Regions from separate parts of the Halpernia sp. GG3 genome, predicted to be linked through region 1. Evidence: riboswitches for the same ligand, from Rfam matches in the RefSeq annotation. Region 1 holds a riboswitch; each other region holds the start of a gene.

Region 1 (8,515 bases):
GGCAAGAAGGCAAACTGTTTCATCCACTCGCTTACACCAAAACGTTCATTATGATTATGGATGCGATCTTGGTCGTAACCTTGGCGCCGGTGCTGATTTCTTTTTTTATGAAAGGAAGATTTCGCCCTGAAAACAAAAATCCTATCAATCGTTTTTTGGAAAAAGCATATGAGCCAATGATACGGGCTTGTATTAAATGGAGAAAAACCACAATTGCTGTAATGCTCCTTGCGCTTGGCATCAGCATTCCAATGGTGATGAGTTTAGGCTCAGAATTTATGCCGCCGCTTGACGAAGGTAGCATTCTATTTATGCCGGTTACTTTACCCGATGTTTCTAATGCTGAGGTTAAAAGAATTTTGCAGGTTCAAGATAAAATTATTGCTTCACAGCCTGAAGTAATGAACGTTTTAGGCAAAGCCGGACGGGCAAATACGGCAACTGATAATTCACCGATCAGCATGATTGAAACTATTGTGATGTTGAAACCAAAAAGTGAATGGAGAAAAGGAATAACCAAAGACAGCATCATTAATGAACTTAATAGTAAACTACAAATTCCGGGTGTCACAAATGGCTGGACGCAACCAATTATCAATCGTATTAATATGCTGTCCACAGGTATTAGAACCGATGTAGGCGTAAAAGTTTATGGCCAAAACTTAGATGGTATTTACGCATTTTCACAAGTAGTTAAAAATGAATTAAAAGGCATTCCAGGGATAAAAGATTTATATGTAGAACCTGTAACAGGTGGAAAATACATTGATATCAATCTGAATCGTGAAGAAATTGCGCGGTATAATTTATCTGTGGATGATGTGAATGCGGTAATTGAAAGTGCTTTAGGCGGCGCACAAATTACCACTACTGTAGAAGGCAGACAGCGTTTTTCTGTAAACGCAAGGTTTGGACAGGATTACAGAAATAATATTGACGCATTAAAACGCCTTCAGGTGCAAACGATGAATTTTGGACCCGTGCCACTGGATGCGCTCGCTGATATAAAAATTACAGAAGGTCCGCCAATGATAAATTCAGAAAATGCTTTATTGAGGGGAACTGTTTTATTTAATGTTCGGGGAAGAGATTTAGGAAGTACCGTACAGGAAGCGCAGAAAAAATTAAACGGTGCCATAGGAAAAATGCCAAAAGGATTTTTCCTGGAATGGAGTGGTCAATATGAAAATCTTATCCGTAGTGAAAGAACTTTAAAATTGATAATGCCATTTGTACTGCTCATTATTTTCATAAGTATGTATTTCGCTTTCAAATCCGCGAGAGAAGCCTTATTAAGTTTAATTTCCTTGCCTTTTGCACTTATTGGCGGTGCTTTTATGATTTATTTTTGGGGTGTCAATTTATCTGTCGCAGTTGCAGTTGGGTTTATCGCATTATTCGGTCTTGCCGTAGAGACCAACATTGTGATGGTAATTTATTTAAACGATGCAATGCAGCAACTGATCGCAATAAAAGGCAATTCCAGAGAAACTATTAGCAAAGATGATTTAAAAGAATATACCATCAGAGGCGCTGCAAAGAGACTGCGCCCAAAAATTATGACGGTAAGTGTTTCCCTTTTTGCTTTGGTTCCTATTTTATGGAGCAACGGCGTGGGTAGCGATGTAATGAAACCAATTGTTTTGCCGATGGTTGGTGGTGTGATTACTTCAGCCATTTATATTCTTCTTGTAACGCCTCTTATTTTCTTAATGAACAAAGAGTATGAATTGAAGAAATTTGGCAAAATAGAAGTCACCGATATTGAACATTAAAACAAATAAATTATGAAATATTATCTCGTTTTTATATTGCCTTTTTTATTGATACACACTTCTGTATCAGCACAAACTTTAACGCTGCCCGAAATTTTAAATAATGTAGAGCAGTCTTATCCTTCATTAAAAATGTATGACAGCCAGATAAAGTCCTTAGACGCTGCGTCGAAAGGTGCACGAAACTGGATGGCGCCGCAGGTTTCTACAGGGTTTTTTATGACACCTTATAACACTTCACTTTGGGCGGGAAATAATGGTGAAAACGGTCAGAAAATGCAAAATGGACTTGGAAGTTTTATGGTTACTGCGCAGCAATCTTTTCCTAATAAAAAATTTAATGATGCTAATGAAAATTACATGAAAGGCATGTCTTCTGTTACAAAACAAGACAAAGAAGCCGCTTTAAACGATCTATATGCAGCAGTAAAAACCAATTATTACGAGTGGATCGTTACTAAAAAAAAACTATCCGTTCTTTCAGAAAATCAAAAACTTTTAAAATTTATGATCACTGATGCAGAAACGCGATATAAAAATGGCTTAGGGAAATTAAGTGCTTATTATAAGGCAAAAGCATCTCTTGGAAAAATTGAAAACCAGCGTGTAGAATTAGAAAATGAAATTAAACAAAAAAAGATAAGATTAAATACATTGATGAACCGTGATAAACTTGCAGAATTTTCGGTTGATACCACTTATGTAGTTAAAGATTATTCTTCGATGCTATTTGATAATAATTTATTTTACAAAAATAGAAGTGATATAAAAGCTTTAGATGAGAAGATTCAGCTGGCCCATCTGAAGCAGGATATTGAAAGACAAAGTATGAAGCCAGAGTTTGGCGTGCAATATTCTCATATGTTTCGTTTCGACAATGCACCAATGCTTTTTAGCTTGATGGGAATGGTGACAATCCCTATGCCGTGGTCAACCAGAGCGAACAAAGCCAATATTGAAAGTCTTGAACTTCAGGCTCAGGCTTTGACAGAAGAAAAAGCCTCGATGGCAAATGAGTATACTGGCGCGGGATATAAAATGCAGCAGGACATCCAAGCAAAACAAAAGCAGGTTGATTTATTTAAAGACAATATTCTTTCAGCACTCAAAAAAAATTATCAAAGTAATCTATTGGCCTATCGGCAAAATACTGAAGATTTATTTGAACTTTACGATGCCTGGGAAACATTAAACAGTACGCAACTGGAATACTTTACCCAACTCCAGCAACTTTTAAGTATGCAGGTAGATTTAGAAAAATTATTAGAAATAAAATAAATGGAATGAAGAAAACATTTTGGATATACATAATCATGCTCGTCGGGATTTTTTCATTAATGATCTCTTGTGACGGTTCAGGTAATAAAATCGGAAAAATAACTTCTGCAGCAAAAGAATTATATACTTGCTCTATGCATCCGCAAATTTTAGAAGACCATCCCGGAAACTGTCCTATTTGCAATATGAAACTTATTAAAAAAAATGCAAAAGCAGTTTCAGTAAAAAACATTGAATTAGGGTCACTTCTTAAACCAACTAATGAGTTTGTAGTCGCATCACTTCCAGTAATAACGCCGGTGAGAGAAAATATTAAAATTCCGGTAAATGTTTATGGAACTATTGAAGCCGATACGCGTGCAACGGGTTCTATCTCGGCAAATGTTTCTGGCAGAATTGAAAAATTATATGTGCGTTACCGCTTTCAAAAAGTAAAAATTGGGCAGAAGATAGCAGAAATTTATTCACCCGAATTATTGACAGCTCAGGAAAATTTAATTTTCCTGCTTCGAAATGATGCACAAAATACCTCGTTTATAACTGCGGCAAAGCAAAAACTATTATTACTCGGAATGGGAAGTTCTGAATTAAATAAAATAATAGCTACTAAAAAACCATTGTACAAAGTCAGTATTTACAGTAAATACAGTGGGCAAGTTTATGACGCTGCAATGAATAATGCCAATCAAAATAATGGCATGCAAAACAGCGCTGTTACTCAGGAATTGGCCATAAAAGAAGGAATGTACGTCAATAAAGGGCAAACGCTTTTTATGATTATGAATAATAATAGAGCTTGGGTAGCACTGCAGATATTCCCCAATCAACAATCAATAATCAATAAAGGTGATGCCGTGGAGATAATTCCCGAAACTGACCCTTCACTAAAACTACAAGGAACCGTAGATTTTATTGAACCTTTCTTTCGTGCAAACAGCAAAACACTGACGGCGAGAGTGTATTTACGCAATACGAATGCGCTCATTATCGGGAGCCAGGTAACAGCAAAAATATTAACAAACAGTAAAATGCGGACTTGGTTACAACAGGCAGCGGTGTTAAGTTTGGGTAGAAATGATGTTGCATTTATTAAATCGCCCGCTGGTTTCCGGGCGCATAAAATATCAACTGGTATTCGGGCAGATAATAAAGTAGAAATTCTTATGGGTTTGGAGGTTACAGACAGTGTCGCAGCCAATGCACATTACCTCATCGACAGTGAAGGTTTTATTCAGACAGGATCAAAATAAAAAAGCATGCAAAAAAATAATTTTAATATAGATTTAGAAGTTAATTCAACTTTGGTCTCGCTTCGGCAAATTCACTTCAAGTGGTCATTTTTACTAATGCTCATTGGCGCGTTTTTTCTTATCGGCACTTTTACAACATCATGCACGAAAAAGAAAACTGAATTAGCGACCGCTCAAAAAAAAGATGTCTATTACACGTGCAGTATGCATCCCCAAATTCATGAAGACCATCCAGGGGATTGTCCTATTTGTAATATGAAATTGATTTCTGTTTCGAAAGCAAATAAAAACGCTGGTAATGCGATGCAAATTCAGTTAAGTCCGGAGCAGATTAAATTAGGTAATATTCACACGGACAGTATTGGGCAAAATAATGTCAGTAATACAATGGTATTGACGGGCACTTTAAATTTTAACCAAGATAAACTTTATTCCTTAAGTGCCAGAGTTGACGGAAGAATTGACCGGCTTTATTTTAAAAATATTGGCGATTACGTAGCAAAGGGTGAGAAAATATACAGTATTTATAGTGAAAAACTTAATAATGCGAAACAGGAATATCTTAATGCAATCCAGCAAAAACAAACATTGGGTAATTCTTTGATTAATTATGATTCGGTAATTGAAAGCTCAAAAACCAAATTATTACTTTGGGGCATGTCCGAAGCACAAGTTAAAATTCTTGCAAACAGTAAGCAAACTTCTACTCAAACGATGTTTTACAGCACAGATGCCGGTTATATTACGACAATCAATGTGAATGAAGGCGGTTTTGTAATGGAAGGTCAGCCGGTATTGCAGTTAGCAAATCTTTCTACACTTTGGGCAGAAGCGCAGGTTTACACCACGCAAATGTCTTCAATAAGCCTGAACCAGAATGTGACGGTACAAATTCCTGATTTAAATGAAACCGTCAACGGAACAATTGATTTCATCAACCCAGAAATTGATCCAAATAGTAGAATAAATTTAGTGCGGGTTACCATTCCCAATATTAAAAATCAGTTGCATCCTGGGATGTCTGCTTATATTACTGTTAGCAACAAAGCACGGAAGGCTTTTATGCTTCCTCAAGAAGCGGTGCTGAGAGATAGCAAAGGCGCAACAGTTTGGGTTAAAATTAAAGATGGTGTTTATGAAATAAGAATGGTAAAAATTGGTGTTGCTCAAAATAATGTAATTGAAATAATTTCTGGATTGACCGCCGCAGATGTCGTAGTAACAAGTGGGGCATATTTATTGAATAGTGAGTATATATTTCAGCATGGCGCAGATCCAATGGCTGGCATGAAAATGTAAGATTAAATAAACTACAAACATAAAATTACTGTAACATGGAAAATTCTACCCAACACTCAAAAAGCAACAGTTACACAACGTTTATTTTGATGCTTTGTGCGTCTTTTTTGGCGATGTACGTTACAATGTATCTTAATATTTATGAACTGGATCACGTTTATTTCAGTCTGACGAGATTTTATATGAGTTGTCTTGGAATCTCAGCAATGGCTGTAATCATGTTTTTATTTATGCGCAAAATGTATCAAAATAAGCAGAAAAATATTGGAATAATCGTTGGAAGTATAGGTTTATTTTTTGCTGCATTAGGTTTGGTTCGTACGCAAAGTCCGATAATCGGCGATGTTTTATGGATGAAGGCCATGATTCCGCACCATTCAATTGCTATTTTAACAAGTGAAAGAGCAGACATTAAAGATCCGGAAGTAAAAAAGTTAGCAAACAGCATTATCACGGCTCAAAGAAAAGAAATTCTTGAAATGAAAGTAATGATAAAGCGATTAGAGAAAGAAAAATGAAAATAATTAATATTTTGTCTTTCTTCTCATCGCAATGTTCCTCAAAATAAAAAGTTATTGAACTTTCTTATTTTACACTGTATAAACTACTAATGAATTAAAATGAGGCTAAATATTTTTATAAAAGTGGAGGTGGAGGAACTACAAAATATATCTATAAATCAGATGGTTATAATGTAAATCTTCACTTTGTGTCAACCAATTGAAAATAAAGTAAAATTAACTTTATTTTGATAATGGTCAATTTACGTTCGTATAGATAATATTTAGAAGATAATGGTAAAAATATTATATCTGCAAATCCCCGTCTTTGTTCCATATAATCATAAAAAAAATTGCCAAAAGAATTGTTTTTTACAAAAAAATAATTAATTTTGTACCATCAAGTCAATTAAAATTGATTTATAAAGAAGCGTTGAGAGACAGGCTCTTTGATGCGCTAGCAACCAGACTGAAGTCAAGGTGCTAATTCCTGATCCGTTTTTGGAGAATATAAAAAACAATTGAAACAATGAAGAATTCTTTTCTTATTTTAAATACCATCTTTTTTGAGCTTCACGCTCTTTCTACTAATAACTCAACAACCAAGAATTGTTGCGGTTGTTGTAGATAAAACTTAATTGCCTCTTATTCGATAATCAGGCTATCAATAGGAATTTACAAGCTGTATTTCCAACCCTATTCTTTTCACAATAAATATAAGTACTCTATTAGAGCTACTAATTAAATAACACGATTGTTTTTGTAACAATTCATCACCCTTTAATAATTTGTTTTTACTAAACATTGGGGATTGGAGAGTCAAAAGTAAAATAGTTATAGAATTGTAAAGGTTTATTGTTGATTAAGTAAGGTTCTATAAAAATTATCAACTAAATAAATATTTTAATTACTAAGTAAAAATTAACATCGTGAATATGAATAACAAAGAACAGGCAATCGCCGTTTACTACGAACATCCAGACTGGTTTCGTCCATTATTTAAAGAACTTGAAAATAGGGAGCTTCCGGTAATAGAATATGGCGCGGCAGAACACCATTTCAATATATCAGAAAAAGAATTCCCTTTCAGCGTTTTCTTTAATCGCATGAGTCCATCTGCATATCTAAGAAACAATACGCAGGCAATTTTCTATACAACAGGACTATTAGCGTCTTTGGAAAGCAAAGGAGTAAGAGTTATTAACGGATCAAAAGCCTGGAGATATGAAATTTCTAAAGCTTTACAACTTAGCCTCTTAGAGTCTTTAGGCCTGCCTTTTCCTAAATCTGTGGTAATTAACAATGCTTCACAAGCCTTGGCTGCATCAAAGGACTTACGCTTTCCAATTGTCGTAAAAGCGAATATAGGTGGAAGTGGTGCAGGAATAACTCGTTATAACACCGAGGAAGAACTCAAAAAGGCTGTTGCTGATGAATCTATTGAACTGGGATTGGATTTCACTGCGCTTGTACAAGAGTTTATTCCGGCAAGGAATGGAAATATTCACCGGGTGGAAACGCTTGATGGAAAATATTTATATGGTATAAAAGTATACACCTCAGGTGATACTTTTAATCTTTGTCCTGCAGATATTTGCCAGACAACAACGGGACAGGAATTGTCAAGAAATGCTTGTGCGCTTGACGCTCCAAAGAACGGACTTAAAGTAGAGGCATATACACCTTCAAACGAAATTATTAACGCTATTGAAAAAATTATTCAAGCCGCAGGAATTGACGTTGGTGGAATAGAATACATCATAGATGACAGGGATGGACAACTATATTACTATGACATTAATGCACTTTCAAATTTTGTTGCAGATGCAATAAATGTTATAGGTTTTGACCCACATAAAAAATTAGTGGATTTTATAGAAAAAACAGCAAATTTAAAATTAAAACAAGCATTATGAAATTTGGATACTGGTTACCCGTTTTTGGAGGATGGTTAAGAAATGTAGAAGATGAGAATATGACCATTTCCTGGGATTACATTAAGGAACTGGCTCAAAAGAGTGAAGACTGGGGTTACAGCATTTCCCTTATCGCAGAATTATATTTAAATGATATAAAAGGAGAAGAAGCTCCTTCTCTTGATGCTTGGTCTACTGCAGCGGCATTGGCAGCGGTTACCAAGGAACTAGAGATTATGGTGGCAGTAAGGCCTACGTACCACAATCCTGCTTTGTTGGCTAAGGCGGTAGCAAATCTGGAACACATCAGCAATGACAGAATTTCTCTTAACGTGGTTGCTTCTTGGTGGAAAGCCGAAGCAGATAAGTACGGAATTGAATTTGATGAACATGACAATCGTTATGCGCGCACCAGCGAATGGATAGAAGTGATCAGCCGCCTTTGGAAAGAAGATCATGTTTCTTTTCAGGGGGATTATTACCAAGTGCAGGATAAT
Region 2 (8,515 bases), on a different contig from region 1:
ATGCTTATTGGAATAAATTATATGAAGTTCCCGTAAAAGGAGGAAGAAGCGTAATGATAAATTCGGCAGGAACAGAATATGTTCATTTGAATTCGACGGGTGATAAAATTATTTATCAAGACAGAAAAGGATATGAAAATGCTTATCGTAAACACCATACTTCTGCCATTACCAGAGATATTTGGGTATTAGATTTAAAAACTAACCAATATAAAAAAGTTTCAAATTTCATCGGCGAAGACCGCGAACCTGTTTGGGGTGATGGTAATACATTTTATTATTTGAGTGAACAAAAAGGAAATCAAAATTTGTTTAAATCGTCTGTTACTGCTTCAGATAATGTTACTCAACTTACTACATTCGATAAAAATCCGGTAAGAAATCTATCTAGAGCTAATGATGGTACTTTTGCTTTTACACAAGATGGAAATATCTATTTATTAAAAGAAGGTGGGCAACCTAAAATCTTAAACTTTACAATCGGTGCTGATTTTGCTACGGACCAAACTGAAACCGTTCCTGTTAAAGAAAACGCAACAGAGATAGCGGTTTCACCAAGCGGAAAGGAAATTGCTTTTGTTTATAGAGGTGAAATTTTTGTAACAGCCGTTGATGGTTCTACTACAAAAAGAATTACTAACACTCCTTATCAAGAAAGAATGGTAAGCTTTAGTCCGGATGGAAAAAAGCTGCTTTATTCAGTAGAAAATGATAATTCCTGGGATATTTATGAAGCAAGTTTAGCCAATCCATTAGAAAAATTTTTCTATGCTTCTACAGTAATCAATACCAAACCTATTGTTAATACGGATAAGGATGAATTTCAAGCAAATTATTCTCCCGATGGAAAGAAAATAGCTTACTTAGAAGAGAGAAATATTTTAAAAGTATTGGACATCGCCACCAAAAAAACGGTAACAGTATTACCAGAGAAATTAAATTATTCTTATTCTGATGGTGATCAATATTTTACATGGTCGCCAGATAGCAAATACTTGTTAGCACAATCTAGCGAAGGCGGCGGTTGGTTTTCGCCAGAAGTAGTTTTACTAAAAGCAGACGGAACAGGCAAACGAGTAAATTTGACAGAAAGTGGCTTTAACGACTATCATCCTCAGTTTGGGATGGATGGCAAAATGATGTATTGGATTACCGATAAAGATGGGATGAAAAACTTGAGTAGAGGCAGCCAAAGTGACGTTTACGCCATGTTTTTTGATCAAGATATTCGGGATAAATACCAACTAAGCAAAGAAGATTTCGATTTACAAAAAGAAATAGAAAAGAAAGATAGTACTAAAATCGGTGATAAAAATGACGTTAAATCTAAAAAGATCAAGTTAGTAAAAAAAGAAGAAAAACCTATATTTGAACCTAATCTTAAAAATTTAGAAAACAGAACCAAAAGATTGACCATCAGCTCTACTGATATCGGTGGTGTAGCTTTATCAAAAGATGGTGAAAAATTATATTATTTAGCAAAGTATGAAAAAGGTTATGATTTATGGATGACGATGCCTCGTACCCATGAAACCAAAGTTTTGGCGAAATTGGGCGTAACTGATGGCAGTTTGGAATTAAGCAATGACGGCAAAGATCTGTTTGTTTTGGCTGGTGGCAACATCATGAAAGTAGGTGTTGATGACGGTAAAGTTTCTCCAATGAAAATTGATGCTTCTATGGAATTGAATGCATCTGAAGAGCGGAAATATATGTTTGATCATGCCTGGAAACAGGTGAAGAAAAAACTGTTCGACCCAAAACTGCAAGGGGTAGATTGGGATGGTTATCATACTACTTACAGCAAATTTCTTCCCTATATTAATAACAATTATGATTTTGAAGTTTTATTGAGCGAGTTTTTGGGAGAATTAAATGCTTCACATACAGGTGGTGGGTACAGAGTTAAAAAAATGAATGCTGATGCAACAGCTGCGTTAGGTTTATTATATGATGTTACCAAAGGCGGTGACGGCTTGGTGGTAAAAGATATAATAGCTGCCGGACCTTTTGATAAAGCGAAAACCGAGATGAAAGCAGGAATGATCATCGATAAAATAAATGGTAACGAGATAACAGCTGATGTTGATTGGGCAATTTTTCTAAACCATAAAGAAGGTAATTTTACGAGAATAGATTTCCACGATCCAAAAACAAATAAAACCATTAGCGAAGTTGTAAAACCTATATCAGTTGGTGTGGAAAGCGGTGTTTTACTTTACAAACGTTGGACAGATAAGATGGCCCAACTAACGGATAGTCTTTCTGGTGGTAGAGTTGGTTATGTGCATATAAGAAGTATGGACGACCCAAGTTTTAGGGTGACTTTTGATAAAGTTTTAGGTAAAAACGTGAAGAAGGAAGCGCTAATTGTAGATACTCGTTTTAACGGTGGCGGTTGGTTGCATGATGATTTGGTTACTTTCTTAGGAGGAAAAGAATATTTTACTTTACGCCCACAAGGGAATATCACTACAGGTGGCGAGCCGATGAATAAATGGACTAAACCAAGTTGCGTAGTAATGAGTGAAGGCAATTATTCTGATGCTTTTATGTTTCCTTATGCATATAAAGAATTAGGATTGGGTAAATTAATTGGAATGCCTGTTGCAGGAACCGGAACCGCAGTTTGGTGGGAAACACAAATAGATCCAACCATTTATTTCGGTATACCAATGATTGCTACTTACGGTGCTGGCGAAACCCAGGCTACAGAAAATCATCAACTAGAACCTGATATTAAGGTAAATAACGATTATAATAAATTTTTGAACGGCGAAGACCAACAATTGGAAGCTGCCGTGAAAGAAATGTTGAAAGAAGTAAAAAAATAAATCCGGCTAAAAACAATATTCCAAGAAGTAAATTCCGCCTGCCGATGGTAGGTAGGCGGAAATATTGCCAAGGCGTCTTTAAAAAAACTGAAGCTTGAAGACGATGAAGACGGTATCAATTTCGGATTATAAACTAATTTTTGTGGTACCGAGTTTTGAAAATGAAGATGGATGAATTATTCAAATGTTCAACATTGAGATTGGTTAGGGAACAAATTAAATTATTATCAATTTTTTTAATTAAAAATTTGGAGATTTAAAAAACCTTTCTATCTTTGCACCAGAAATTACGTTCTTTAAAACATCGCAACTTATTTAGAAAAGTGGAGGGAATTGACCCGGTGAAACTTTGGCAACCTGTTTAGAAATAAATAAGGTGCAAAATTCAACTCGCAATGGCGGGAAAGATAAGTCAGAAACAGAAATATAAAAATTATACATTTATATCAAACTCTTTCGTCTTATCGAAAGAGTTTTTTTATGCTCTTTCGGTAAGCTTTTCAGAAGATAAGTTGCACAACATTTAAAATAAAATTATTTAAAATATGAGCAATTTAAAATTTGAAACATTGCAACTTCATGCGGGACAAACCATAGATTCAACCACAAATTCCAGGGCGGTTCCGCTCTATCAAACCGCTTGTTATACTTTCAACGATGCACAGCACGCTGCTAATCTTTTTGGTTTAAAAGAATTCGGAAATATTTATACCCGTTTAATGAATCCGACAACGGATGTTTTTGAAAAAAGAGTTGCTGCGCTACACGGCGGAGTTGCTGCTTTAGCAACAAGTTCTGGTCATGCCGCACAGTTTTTAGCAATTACAAATATTCTTCAGGCTGGAGATAATTTCGTGAGTTCGCCGTATTTGTACGGTGGAAGTTTTAATCAGTTTAAAGTAACTTTTAAAAAATTAGGGATCGAATGCCGCTTTGCAAAAGATGACGAACCGCAAGATTTTGAGGAACAAATCAATGAAAATACAAAAGCCATCTATGTTGAAACCATCGGTAATCCAAGTTTAAATGTAGCAGATTTTGAAGCAATTGCAGCAGTTGCAAAAAAACATAATCTTCCTTTAATCGTTGATAATACTTTTGGTGCGGGTGGATTTATTTTTCAACCTTTAAAACATGGTGCAAATATCGTGGTAGAATCTGCTACAAAATGGATCGGCGGTCACGGCACTTCCATCGGTGGAATTATCGTAGATGGCGGAAATTTTGATTGGGGAAGTGGGAAATTTCCACAATTTTCTGAGCCTTCAGAAAGTTACCACGGTTTGATTTTTTCTGATGTTTTTGGTGTTAACGGCTCTTTTGGAAATATTGCTTTCATCATAAAAGCGAGAGTAGAAGGTCTTCGAGATTTTGGTCCAACTATTTCGCCATTTAATTCTTTTCTTTTAATTCATGGTCTTGAAACTTTATCGCTTCGTTTAGAAAGAACCGTTCAAAATGCGCAGAAAGTCGCAGAATTTTTGGAAGATCATCCACAAGTTGAAAAAGTATTATATCCAGGTTTGCCAAGTTTCCCCGATCATGAAAATGCAAAAAAATATTTTAAAAATGGTTTTGGTGGCGTACTAAGTTTTGAAATAAAAGGTGGAAAAGAATCTGCGATAAAATTCATCAATAGTTTAGAACTAATCAGCCACGTTGCCAATGTGGGTGATTCTAAAACTTTAATTATTAATCCTGCTTCTACTACTCACGAGCAGCTTTCTGAAGAAGAACAATTGCACGCGGGAATCAAACCTGGACAAGTTCGCATCAGTGTAGGAATTGAGCATATAGATGATATTTTAGATGATATCAACCGCGGATTTGCCGGGATTTAATTTTTAAAATTTAGATATTGAAACATTTTAAAACAGAAGATTTTGTTCTTGAATCTGGTATTAAAATTTCCGAAATTAACATTGCTTATCAGATTTTTGGTGAATTTTCTTCATCGAAAAAAATAATCTGGGTTTGTCATGCCTTGACCGGAAACTCAGATGTTGAAGACTGGTGGGAAGGTTTATTTGGAAAAAGTGAGGTATTTAATTCTGAAAATTATACCCTGATTTGTGCAAATATTTTAGGCTCTTGTTATGGAACTTCATTTAAATCTGAAGAAAGATTACCACTAATTTCTATTCGAGATATGGTAGAAATGCACCAAAGATTAGCGAATTTTCTTCAAATTTTTAAAATTGATATGTTAATTGGTGGTTCTCTCGGTGGAATGCAAGCTTTAGAATGGTCGGTTATAAATCCAAATTTCATTGAGAATTTGTGCCTAATTGCTACTAATGCAAAGCATTCGGCATGGGGAATTGCGTTTAATGAAGCCCAAAGAATGGCATTAAATTCTGGTGAAAATGGAATTGAAGCAGCGCGAGCCATTGCGCTGCTTTCTTACCGTAATTATGAAACCTTTCAAAAAACCCAAGAGGATAGTGAAGAAAAATTAGAAAATTTTCGGGCGGCGACTTACCAAAATTACCAAGGTGCAAAATTAAAGAAAAGATTTACAAAGGAAAGTTACTGGATATTATCTAAAAGTATGGACAGTCATAATCTGGGTCGAAAGCGAAATTCGCTGGAGAATGCGTTGTCTAAAATTACGGCCAAAACTTTAGTTATTGGCGTTGAAAGTGATCTGCTTTTTCCGATTTCAGAGCAAGGCTATTTAGCAAAAAACATAAAAAATGCCAAGTTAGAAATCATAAAATCATTGTACGGACATGATGGGTTTTTGTTAGAAACAAAACAAATTGCAACGGTTCTACTAAATTTTTTTTCAGAATTAAACGTTGACAATAAGAATAATTAAAAAAATGAAAAAGAAGAAATTAAAAATAGGATTATTTGGCTATGGCGTTGTTGGAAGCGGTTTATATGAGGTTTTGCAACAGGCAAAAAATCTAAAAGCAAAAATTAAAAAAATTGTGGTCAAACATCCGGAAAAGCAACGAAACATTTCAGCGGATAACTTTTATTACGATAAATATGATATTCTAAATGATGACGAAATCAATACCGTTGTAGAATTAATAGATGATTCTGAAGCCGCTTTTGAAATCGTAAAACTAGCGATGGAAAAAGGAAAGTCGGTTGTTTCTGCCAATAAAAAAATGATTGCAGAGCATTTGCAGGAAATATATGATTTACAGAAAAAGTATGAAGTTTCTTTTCTTTATGAAGCGGCAGTTTGTGGCAGTATTCCTATTATCAGGAATTTAGAAGAATATTATAATAATGATTTTCTGCAATCTTTGGAAGGAATTGTGAATGGTTCTACCAACTATATTTTGAGTAAAATATTTTATGAAGATTTAAGTTTTCCACTAGCTTTAAAAGAAGCACAGGAAAAAGGTTACGCAGAAAGTAATCCGATTTTAGATATTGGAGGATTTGACGCGCGCTCAAAACTTCAGATATTATTGGCGCATTCTTTTGGAATTATTACCAAACCGGAAGACGTTTTTAATATAGGAATTCAGAATTTATCAGCGTTAGAATTAGCTTATGCAAAAGAAAAAAATCTTCAAATAAAATTATTAGTTTATGCCCATAAGAAAAACAACAAGGAAATTATAGCTTTGGTAATTCCGAAATTTATTGCTTCTAATAGTTCTTTTTCCAATGTAAATGACGTTTTTAATGGTGTAAAAGTTCAAACTGCGTTTGCGGATAAACAATTTTTTTCCGGTCGTGGTGCGGGTTCTTTTCCGACCGCAAGTGCGGTTTTATCCGATATTTCCGCCTTGGGTTATGATTATAAATATGAATATAAAAAGATAGAAAGAAATGAAGGTTTCCGTTTAACGGAAGATTTTAATCTGAAAGTTTTATTCAGACATTCTGTTAACAAAAGTGATTTTTTTAAACCATATTTTGATGAAATTGAAGAATTTTATGGCAATAAAGAGGAAGCCTATTTTGTGGGAAATATCAGTTTTAAAAATTTAAAGCAAATTTCAACTGAAAATCCGGATGATGTTTCCTTTGTTTTGATTGATTTGTGCTAAAAGGATAAACCACAAAGTCACAAAGCATTTCACCAAGTAATTACTGAAATAATAAATCTAAAAAACATAATACTTTGTGTCCCTTTGATTAAAAATTAATTTAAATCTTTGTGACTTTGTGGTTAAAACTAAACAGAAAACTGTTTGAGTTTCCGGATTTCTTCATCACTCGCGAATTGCTCATAACTGGGAATTGCAGAAGAATGAAAGAATTTTCCGTTTGTGAAATTTTTTAATTCTTCGATGTTTTCAGAACGCACATTTCCGCCAATTAAAATATTTATTTTGTCAGAATATTTTTCGATTAACTTTTTTAAATTTTCTTTTCCTTCCATTGCCGATTTTTCGCCGCCGGAGGTAAGAATATTTTTAAAACCAATTTCAATCAAGGTTTCACAAGATTTGTCTAAATTTTTAGTTCTGTCAAAAGCGCGGTGAAACGTACAAGGAATTGGTTTTGCGAGTTCAACTAAAAAGGAATTTCTTACTTTGTCAACTTCATTATTTTCATCTAAGACCCCAAAAACAAAACCGTCTGCGCCCGAATTTTTGTACAATTCAATACTTTTTATCATTCCTGAAAACTCTTCTGAATCATAAAAAAAACCGCCACCTTTTGGACGAATCATCACGTAAATTGACTTTAAATATTTTTCTTTTAAAAATTTAAATTCTTCAATTTCGGGCGTCAATCCACCGAGTGTAATTTCTTTGCAAAGTTCTATTCTGTCAGCGGAAGACTGCAAAGCGACTTCTGCGGAAGTAATTTCAAAACAAGCAATTTCCAGCATTTTATTTATTTAAGTTATTTTAAATTAAGAACTTTGATTTTACAAGAATGCCTTCATTTTTATTTTGCACCGCATAATTGAAACCTTTTTGAAGACAATATCCACCATATTCACCATTTTTATTGAGCGCAATGAAGCCAATCTGTATATCTTCCGGATTTTTTTTCCTATTTAAAACAAGTTTTAAAATTCTTTTTACGGCTTCTTCACAAGCCACTTGCGGGGATTTTCCCTGTCTCATTAGTTCCACAACGAGATGTGTGCCGCAAGTTCTTATCACTTCTTCACCTTGTCCAGTTGCCGTTGCAGCGCCAATTTCATTATCCACATAAAGTCCGGCACCAGTTATTGGCGAGTCACCGACTCTTCCATGCATTTTATAAGCCATCCCTGAAGTGGTGCAGGCGCCAGAAAGATCTCCGTTTTTATCCATTGCGATCATGCCAATTGTATCGTGATTTTCAATATTTGCGACAGGTTTATAATTTGAAGTTTTCAGCCATTCTTTCCATTCTTTTTCAGATTCTGGTGTGAGAAGATTTTGTTTTTTAAAACCTTGAGAAAGTGCAAATTCTAAAGCACCATCGGAAACTAACATTACGTGGGGTGTTTTTTCCATAACGGCTCTCGCTACGGAAATTGGGTTTTTAATAAATTCTAAACAAGCGACTGAACCAATATTTGCGTTTTCATCCATTATGCAAGCGTCTAAAGTCACGTTGCCGTCTCTATCAGGTCTTCCGCCGAGACCTACACTTCTTTCATTGGGGTCATCTTCCACTAATCTTACCCCTTTTTCTACGGCGTCTAAAGATTTCCCACCTTTGGAGAGAATTTCCCAGGCCACTTTATTTGCTTCTACTCCAAAGTC
Region 3 (8,515 bases), 310 kb from region 1:
GTTTTGTATAACAATATTTTATTCATGTGAAACTTGTAACTAGCCCCGATGGAAACGGCATCCTTTTTTTGCGCGAGCGAAGCGAGCGCAAAAAAAGATACAGTGAACAGCGGGAAAATGCTCTAAAAAAAATTACATAAAATAGTAAGAAGTTTATAAATTATTGAGATTTCAAATTGTTAGTAATTTAATAAGAAAGTTTCGTTTCTAATTTGCCGACTTTATTTATAAGAACTAAATTTGTGCGAATCCAAAAAAATCAAATAATATATGGCAACTTATGTGGTAGTTGGTCTTCAGTATGGCGACGAAGGAAAAGGTAAAATTACTGACGTTCTCTCTGCGAAATCTGATTATGTCGTGCGCTTTCAAGGTGGTGATAATGCGGGACACACTGTTTATGTGGGTGAAGAAAAATTTGTTTTGCATCTTTTGCCTTCCGGTGTTTTGCAATGCAAAGGCAAATGTGTCATCGCAAATGGAGTGGTAGTGAACCCAAAAGCGTTTTTAAGCGAAATAAAGCAAATTGAGGATAAAGGAATGCGAACAGATCACGTTTTTATTTCCCGAAGAGCTCACGTTATTATGCCTTATCATAGTTTGCTGGACACTTATAGAGAAGAGGAAGAAGACGGAACGCACATTGGAACGACAAAAAAAGGTATTGGTCCATGCTATGAAGATAAAATTGCTAGAGTTGGAATTAGAATGGTTGATTTACTAAATCCAGAAGTTTTAGCCGAAAAAATTAAGAAAAATCTCAAAAATAAAAATTCACTTTTTGAGAAATATTATGAAAAGCCAACTTTGGATTTTGATACTATTTATAATGAATTTTTAGAATTAGGTCAGATCTTAAAAGATAGAATTGTAGATACCGAAGTGGAAATAAATGAGGCTATAAAAGAAGGGAAAAACGTTCTGTTTGAAGGTGCACAAGCGGCAATGTTAGATATTGATTTCGGGACTTATCCTTACGTGACTTCTTCGTCACCCACAACTGGCGGCGTTTGTACAGGGGCCGGAGTTCCGCCAACAAGTCTTCAGAACTTAATTGGTGTTGCAAAAGCCTACACAACGAGAGTAGGAGAAGGACCTTTCCCAACTGAACTCGATAATGAATTGGGTGAAAAAATCAGACAAATTGGTTTTGAATTTGGCGCTACAACTGGAAGACCGAGAAGAACGGGTTGGTTAGATTTAGTTTCTTTGAAACATGCGACCATGATCAACGGCATAAATAATTTAGTGATTACAAAACTGGATGTTCTTACCGGAATTCATCCTTTAAAAATTGCTACCAAATATAAAACCGAAGACGGAAAAATCATCGATTATTTTACTTCATCTACTACAAAACTCTACAATTATGAACCGATTTATGAAGAATTGGACGGTTGGGAAGAAGATTTAACCAAAGTTACTTCTTACGACGAACTTCCTAAAAACGCTCAGAAATACATTGAATTTATTGAAAAACACTTAGGTATTAATGTTTATTTGGTTTCTGTAGGACCGGAACGAAATCAGAATATTATAAGAAAGGAGTTGTTTTAGATTAAAACAATATTCAACCAAAAAAGCATCTTTCTCAAGATGCTTTTTTTATTTGTTTAAAGAAATACTATTTTGTGATCTCTCTTCCAATCACCAATCTCTGGATCTCAGAAGTTCCTTCACCAATCGTACAAAGTTTAGAATCTCTGTAATACTTTTCTGCCGGGAAATCTTTGGTATATCCGTAACCACCAAAAATCTGAACTGCATTATTCGCAATTCTTACACAAGCTTCAGAAGCATAAAGTTTTGCCATTGCACCTTCTTTGGTCATTTTTGCCTTGGCATTTTTTAAATCTGAGGCTCTGTTGATTAATAATTCTGACGCGTCAATTTCCGTTGCCATATCGGCTAACATAAAATTAATCGACTGAAAACTTGCAATCGTTTTTCCAAATTGTTTTCTTTCCTGTGCATATTTTAAAGCTGCTTTGTAAGCGCCTTTTGCAGTTCCTAAACTTAAAGCCGCGATAGAAATTCTACCGCCATCTAAAATTTTCATGGCTTGTTTAAAACCGCTTCCAACTTCGCCTAATCTATTTGCATCAGAAACTCTGACGCTGTCAAAAATCAATTCGGCAGTTTCAGACGCTCGCATTCCCAGTTTATTTTCTTTTTTACCGGAAGTAAATCCAGCCATTCCTTTTTCTAAAACGAACGCTGTAGAATTATTTTTTGCGCCTATTTCCCCAGTTCTGGTCATTACAACCGCAATGTCGCCAGATATTGCATGCGTAATAAAGTTTTTTGCACCATTAATGATCCAGTCATCACCGTCTTTTACAGCAGTTGTACTCATTCCGCCAGAATCTGAACCTGTATTATGTTCAGTTAATCCCCATGCACCGAGTACTTTTCCGGAAGCTAAACTCGGCAGCCATTTATTGCGTTGTTCCTCATTTCCAAACTCATAAATATGATTTGTACATAAAGAATTGTGCGCTGCAACAGATAAGCCGATTGATGGATCAACTTGGGAAATCTCATCCAAAATTGTCACATATTCGTGGTAACCTAAACCGGAACCGCCATATTTTTCAGGAATTACAATTCCCATAAAACCCATTTCGCCAAGTTGGTGAAAAAGATCTACAGGAAAAGTTTGACTTTCATCCCAATCCATAATATTCGGTCTAATATTTTTTTCAGCGAAATCCTTTGCGGTTTCGGCAATCATCTGAATATTTTCTCTCATTTCAGAATTCATAAATTTTTTTTGGGTAAAGATAAGGAATTAGATATAAATTTTGTTAAAAAAAGTTACTTCATGTCATTTGAAATACGATAAAATATTTAAAATGGATTCAGGGAACAATCCTTTTTCGTGAGAAATTTCGTGTTATTTTTTGTATATTTGTTGGTATTTTTAAAAACAAAATTAATGAGCAATAAACAATATACCGCGAGTAGCATACAGTCTTTAGAGGGAATGGAACATGTGAGATTAAGACCGTCCATGTACATCGGGGATATAGGATTAAGAGGACTTCACCACTTAGTTTATGAAGTAGTAGATAATTCAATTGATGAAGCTTTAGCGGGACATTGCGATACTATTTCAGTAATAATTCATGAAGGAAACAGTATTTCTGTAAAAGATAATGGCCGTGGAATCCCTGTTGATTTACACGAAAAAGAACAAAAATCTGCGCTGGAAGTTGTAATGACTAAAATTGGCGCAGGTGGTAAATTTGATAAAGATTCTTATAAAGTTTCCGGTGGCTTGCACGGTGTAGGAGTCTCTGTGGTAAATGCACTTTCTACAAAATTGGTTGCGACTGTTTTTAGAGAAGGAAAAGTGCATCAACAGGAATATTCAAAAGGTGCTGCTTTAGCAGATGTGAAAGAAATTGGAACGACAGATATTAGAGGAACAGAAGTTTTTTTTCAGCCTGATGGTTCTATTTTTAATGAGTTAGAATTTAATTACAGCACTTTGGCTTCAAGAATGCGTGAACTTTCTTATTTAAATAAAGGTGTTACAATTACTTTAACCGATGAACGTGAGACTGAAGATGACGGCAGTTTTCCTTCAGAAGTTTTTCACTCAGTAGGTGGTTTAAAAGAATTTGTAGAATATATTGATGGAAATCGTGAGTCTATCATGGAAAAAGTAATTTTCATGGAAGGTGAAAGAGACGATATTCCTGTGGAAGTTGCAATGCGCTACAACACATCTTACAATGAAAATCTACACTCATACGTTAATAATATTAATACCCACGAAGGTGGAACTCACCTGACAGGTTTTAGACGTGCATTAACAAGAACTTTGAAAAAATTTGCTGACGAACTAGGACTTCCTGCCAAAGAAAAAGTAGAAGTGACAGGCGATGATTTTAGAGAGGGCTTAACCGCCATTATTTCCGTTAAAGTAATGGAGCCTCAGTTTGAAGGGCAAACCAAAACAAAATTAGGAAACTCTGAAGTGGCGAGTGCAGTTGATAAGATCGTAGGTGAAATGCTTTCCAATTTCTTGGAAGAAAATCCGAACGAAGCCAAAATTATCGTTCAAAAAGTAGTTTTAGCGGCGAAAGCGAGGCAAGCAGCGAAAAAAGCCCGCGAAATGGTGCAGCGTAAATCGCCGATGGGCGGAAGTGGTTTGCCAGGAAAATTGTCTGACTGTTCTTCAAAAGATCCTGCTGAAAGTGAATTGTTTCTTGTCGAGGGAGATTCTGCAGGTGGAACTGCAAAACAAGGTCGTGACCGGTTGTTTCAAGCGATTTTACCTTTAAGAGGTAAAATTCTAAATGTTGAAAAAGCAATGCTTCATAAGGTTTACGATAATGAAGAGATTAAAAATATTTACACTGCACTTGGTGTAAGTGTCGGCACAGAAGAAGATTCTAAGGCTTTAAATATAAAAAAATTACGCTATCACAAAATAGTCATTATGTGTGATGCCGATATTGATGGCGCGCATATTTCGACTTTAATTTTGACATTTTTCTTTAGATATATGAAGGAATTAGTTGAAAACGGCTATGTTTATATTGCATCGCCGCCACTCTATTTACTTAAAAAAGGAAATAAAAAAGTGTACACCTGGAATGAAAAGGAACGTGAAGAAGAAACTTTCAAACTTTCACCAGATGGAAAAGGCGTTGATGTACAGCGTTACAAAGGTTTGGGTGAAATGAACCCAGAGCAGTTATGGGAAACCACTTTAAATCCTGAAAACAGAACTTTAAAACAGGTAACTATCGAAAATGCGGTGGATGCAGATAATGTTTTCTCAATGTTGATGGGCGATGAAGTTCCACCGAGACGTGAATTTATAGAGAAAAATGCAAAATATGCAAAAATTGATGTTTAAGCGTTTTTGTTGATAATAATTAATCCCAATCCTTAAAATGGTTGGGATTTTTTTAGTTCTAAGAGTAAATTAAAAATTGATAAATTCAATATAAAGACAATTTGCTTTTTCGTAAAAATTTCTTAAAATATTTTACGTTAAATGACCTATGAATCGCCTTTTTCTCACTCAATTTTATATGACCAAATATGAAATTTAAATTTTAATATTTCTCTTATTTGGATTATATTGCAAAATAATTTATTTTTGCGCAGACTTATCAAGAAAGGTGGAGGGATTTGGCCCTTTGAAACCTTGGCAACCGACATTTCTATGGTGTAATGGTGCTAAATCCACCCTTTAATGGGGAAGATAATATATGAATTACTTTTTTTATTATTTCTTGATATTTCGTTTTTATTACTTAGCGTTAAAAATCTAAAAATTAAGGAATGAAGAAAATTACTTTTTCTATTTTATTATTAGGAACTTTCTATAGTATTTATGCACAAGAAAAAACCAAGGATATTGAGGATGTCGTGATTGTGGGAAATCGTGGTTTACCTCGTTCTAAAATTAATTCTCCAGTCGCAGTTGATGTTATTTCGGTTGCAAAAATTCAAAAATCTGCGCCTCAAAGTACCGTGCAAGATTTATTAAATTATATTATTCCTTCGTTTAATTCAGTGCATCAATCTGCCTCTGATGGTACGGAACATATTGATCCTGTTACTTTACGAGGTATGGGGCCAGACCAAGTTTTAGTATTAATTAATGGAAAAAGAAGACATACAACTTCTTTGGTTAATTATCAAAATACAGTTGGGAATGGTTCTGTGGGTACAGATTTAAGCACAATTCCTGTTTTAGCTATTGATAGAATAGAGGTATTAAGAGATGGTGCTTCTGCACAATATGGTTCTGATGCCATTGCAGGTGTCATCAATATTATTCTTAAAAAAAATCAAGGCGCTTCAGCTTCTATTACCTACGGAAAAACCAGTAGAAGTGATGGTGGAAATTTACAAGCCGGTGTCAATTATGGTGCAAGTATTAGTAAAGATAAAGGTATAATAAATCTTACTTTGCAACTGAGTGACAGGCAAAAAACTAACCGGACTCAGAATAATAATCTTGATATTTTTGGGAATAATTTTGCATATGATTTTGCAGATAATCCTGCTGCGGCAAGGTCAGCTGATGATGCCGAAATTGCTAAAAGAGGATTAACAAGAGATTATTTCAACTTTCAAGTGGGAGATGCGCATATTAAATTAGGTCAACTTTTTCTAAATGCAGAATATCAATTAAATGATAAATTTATTGTTTATACTTTTGGCGGATTTAGCATAAAAGAGGGACAAGGTTATGGATTTAGAAGATTGCCAAGCGAAACTAGTAATGTAGTTTTATCCATTTATCCAAATGGTTTTCAACCAATTTTAGGTTCAAAAATTTATGATATTTCTCAATCTGCAGGTGTACGCTACCACGATAATAATTGGAGTGCAGATTTTAGCAATACTTTTGGGAGCAACGTTTTTGAGTATAACGTAAGTAATACTAACAACGCGTCATTAGGTGCAAAATCTCCTACAAGTTTCTACGCTGGTTCTCATGGATTTCTACAAAATACGATCAATTTAGACATCAGCAAAAAATTTGAAAAAATTAATCTTGCTTTTGGTGGTGAGTATCGTTTTGAGCAATATCAAATAAAAACTGGCGAGGTTGCATCTTATGCAACTTACGACATCTATGGAAATATTGCCAATTCTTCTACCAACACAAGTGATATCTCAGGAACTGGAGGGTCCCAATCTTTCACAGGTTTTTCTCCGGCGAATGCTTTAACCAAGAATAGAAATTCATTATCAGCCTATGCAGATGTATCTTATGATATTAAAAATTTCTATATTGATGTGGCTACTAGATTTGAGCATTATTCAGATTTTGGAAACTCCATCAATGGTAAATTAGCAATGCGGTATGAGATTTTGAAAAATTTTGCCCTTAGAGGTGGCATAAGTTCAGGTTTTAGAGCTCCGTCTTTACAACAGAAATATTTTAGTAATTTTTATTCTGATATTTCCACTACAGGTGTAGGGATTGTAAATAAAGGAATTTTTAATAATGATAGCGATGTTGCAAAAGCATTGGGTTTTGATAAATTAAAACAAGAAAAATCTATTAATACAAGTCTTGGTTTTACTTTGAAACCTTTGGATAATTTATTTATCACAGTGGATGGTTATTTAATAACGGTAAAAGATAGAATTGTACTTACTAGCCAAATTAGTAGTTCTTTGATTACACAAAATGGTGCAGAAGCGGCAAGATTATTTGCCAACGCGATTGATACTAAAACGAAAGGTGTAGATGTAGTTGCAACCTATAAATGGAATATTGGTGGTGGTATTTTAGATATTAATTTGGCAGGAAATTATAACGAAACCAAAATTACCAATTTTCATTTTCCTACAAGTTTAACAGCAAATGGACTTTCTCAAAACGATTATTTTGGACCCGATCAAATCAACATTATAGAATCGCTTTCACCTAAAACCAAAGCAACTTTGGGTTTGAATTATAAAATTAACAAAATTAATTTGATGGTAAGAAACACCATGTTTGGTAAAGTGATCAGAGATGGCTTTCCTTTTGGTTTAGTACAAGAATTCAGTCCAAAAGTAGTTACTGATGTAAGTTTAGGATATGATTTTACTAAAAAAATTAATGTTACAATTGGTGCTAATAACGTGTTTGATGTATTCCCGGATAAGCAGATCTATGAAAATTCTTACTTTGGTGTGTTTAAATATGCACCGGTACAAATGGGAACTTTAGGGGCCTATTTCTTCGGAAGGATAAATTATAATTTCTAGAAAATGAGTAAGATCCCAAGTAAAATTGGTTGGAAAACGGCTGCTGCGATTGTGATTTCTAACATGATAGGGACGGGTATTTTTACAACATTAGGATTTCAAGTTGCCGATTTGCATAACACGTTTACTATATTGTTACTGTGGATAATTGGTGGCGTTTTAGCACTTTTTGGTGCGTTTTGTTATGCTGAATTAGGCACTTTTTTCAAAGGAAATGGCGGAGATTATATTTATCTTTCTCGTACTTTTCATCCTATTTTTGGGTATTTAAGTAGTTGGGTATCATTGGTCATTGGTTTTTCTGCCCCAGTTGCTTTGGCGGCTTTAGCGATGAGCAAATATCTAGCGGCATTTGGTTATAATTTTGGTAATTATTTTTCGATTGCGGTTATTTTAGCGGTCGCTTTCGCCTTATCATTTAGTGTTTCAGTATCTGGGAAATTTCATAATTTTTTCACCTTAATTAAAATTTTATTCATTATTATTTTAATTGCAGTGGGGATTTATCTTCCAGAAAATCCCAAATTTAGTAGTCTTAATTTTGATTTAAGTTGGAAAACTGAAATTTTACTGCCGACATTCGCCAGTTCATTAATCTTTGTAGGTTACTCTTATACCGGTTGGAATTCTGCATCTTATATTTCTGGTGAAATTGAAAATCCCAACAAAAATCTGCCAAAAGCATTAATTATCGGAACACTTTTCGTCACCATTTGTTACGTTTTTATTAACTTTATAATGTTGAAAAACGCTCCAATTTCTTTATTACAAGGTAAAG

The links. A riboswitch is a leader RNA that binds a small molecule or an ion and turns the genes downstream of it on or off. The one in region 1 is predicted to bind S-adenosylmethionine.
Region 2: another riboswitch for S-adenosylmethionine. It lies ahead of ACVBED_RS07670 (O-acetylhomoserine aminocarboxypropyltransferase/cysteine synthase family protein); the one in region 1 lies ahead of ACVBED_RS01695 (ATP-grasp domain-containing protein).
Region 3: another riboswitch for S-adenosylmethionine. It lies ahead of ACVBED_RS03235 (TonB-dependent receptor plug domain-containing protein); the one in region 1 lies ahead of ACVBED_RS01695 (ATP-grasp domain-containing protein).

The regions. Positions count from the first base shown of each region.
Region 1 is NZ_JBRIIR020000006.1:150,369-158,883, forward strand. Features, by position in the region: gene ACVBED_RS01670 (efflux RND transporter permease subunit) at 1-1,775, shown strand, start outside; gene ACVBED_RS01675 (TolC family protein) at 1,788-3,053, shown strand; gene ACVBED_RS01680 (heavy metal-binding domain-containing protein) at 3,059-4,303, shown strand; gene ACVBED_RS01685 (efflux RND transporter periplasmic adaptor subunit) at 4,310-5,602, shown strand; gene ACVBED_RS01690 (DUF305 domain-containing protein) at 5,638-6,120, shown strand; SAM riboswitch class I at 6,520-6,619, shown strand; gene ACVBED_RS01695 (ATP-grasp domain-containing protein) at 7,038-8,018, shown strand; gene ACVBED_RS01700 (LLM class flavin-dependent oxidoreductase) at 8,015-8,515, shown strand, end outside.
Region 2 is NZ_JBRIIR020000014.1:33,727-42,241, forward strand. Features, by position in the region: gene ACVBED_RS07665 (S41 family peptidase) at 1-2,834, shown strand, start outside; SAM riboswitch class I at 3,143-3,248, shown strand; gene ACVBED_RS07670 (O-acetylhomoserine aminocarboxypropyltransferase/cysteine synthase family protein) at 3,380-4,675, shown strand; gene ACVBED_RS07675 (homoserine O-acetyltransferase family protein) at 4,693-5,655, shown strand; gene ACVBED_RS07680 (homoserine dehydrogenase) at 5,660-6,853, shown strand; gene ACVBED_RS07685 (copper homeostasis protein CutC) at 6,982-7,644, opposite strand; gene ACVBED_RS07690 (glycosylasparaginase) at 7,664-8,515, opposite strand, start outside.
Region 3 is NZ_JBRIIR020000006.1:461,221-469,735, forward strand. Features, by position in the region: gene ACVBED_RS03220 (adenylosuccinate synthase) at 271-1,557, shown strand; gene ACVBED_RS03225 (acyl-CoA dehydrogenase family protein) at 1,625-2,764, opposite strand; gene gyrB (DNA topoisomerase (ATP-hydrolyzing) subunit B) at 2,939-4,873, shown strand; SAM riboswitch class I at 5,127-5,231, shown strand; gene ACVBED_RS03235 (TonB-dependent receptor plug domain-containing protein) at 5,305-7,737, shown strand; gene ACVBED_RS03240 (APC family permease) at 7,741-8,515, shown strand, end outside.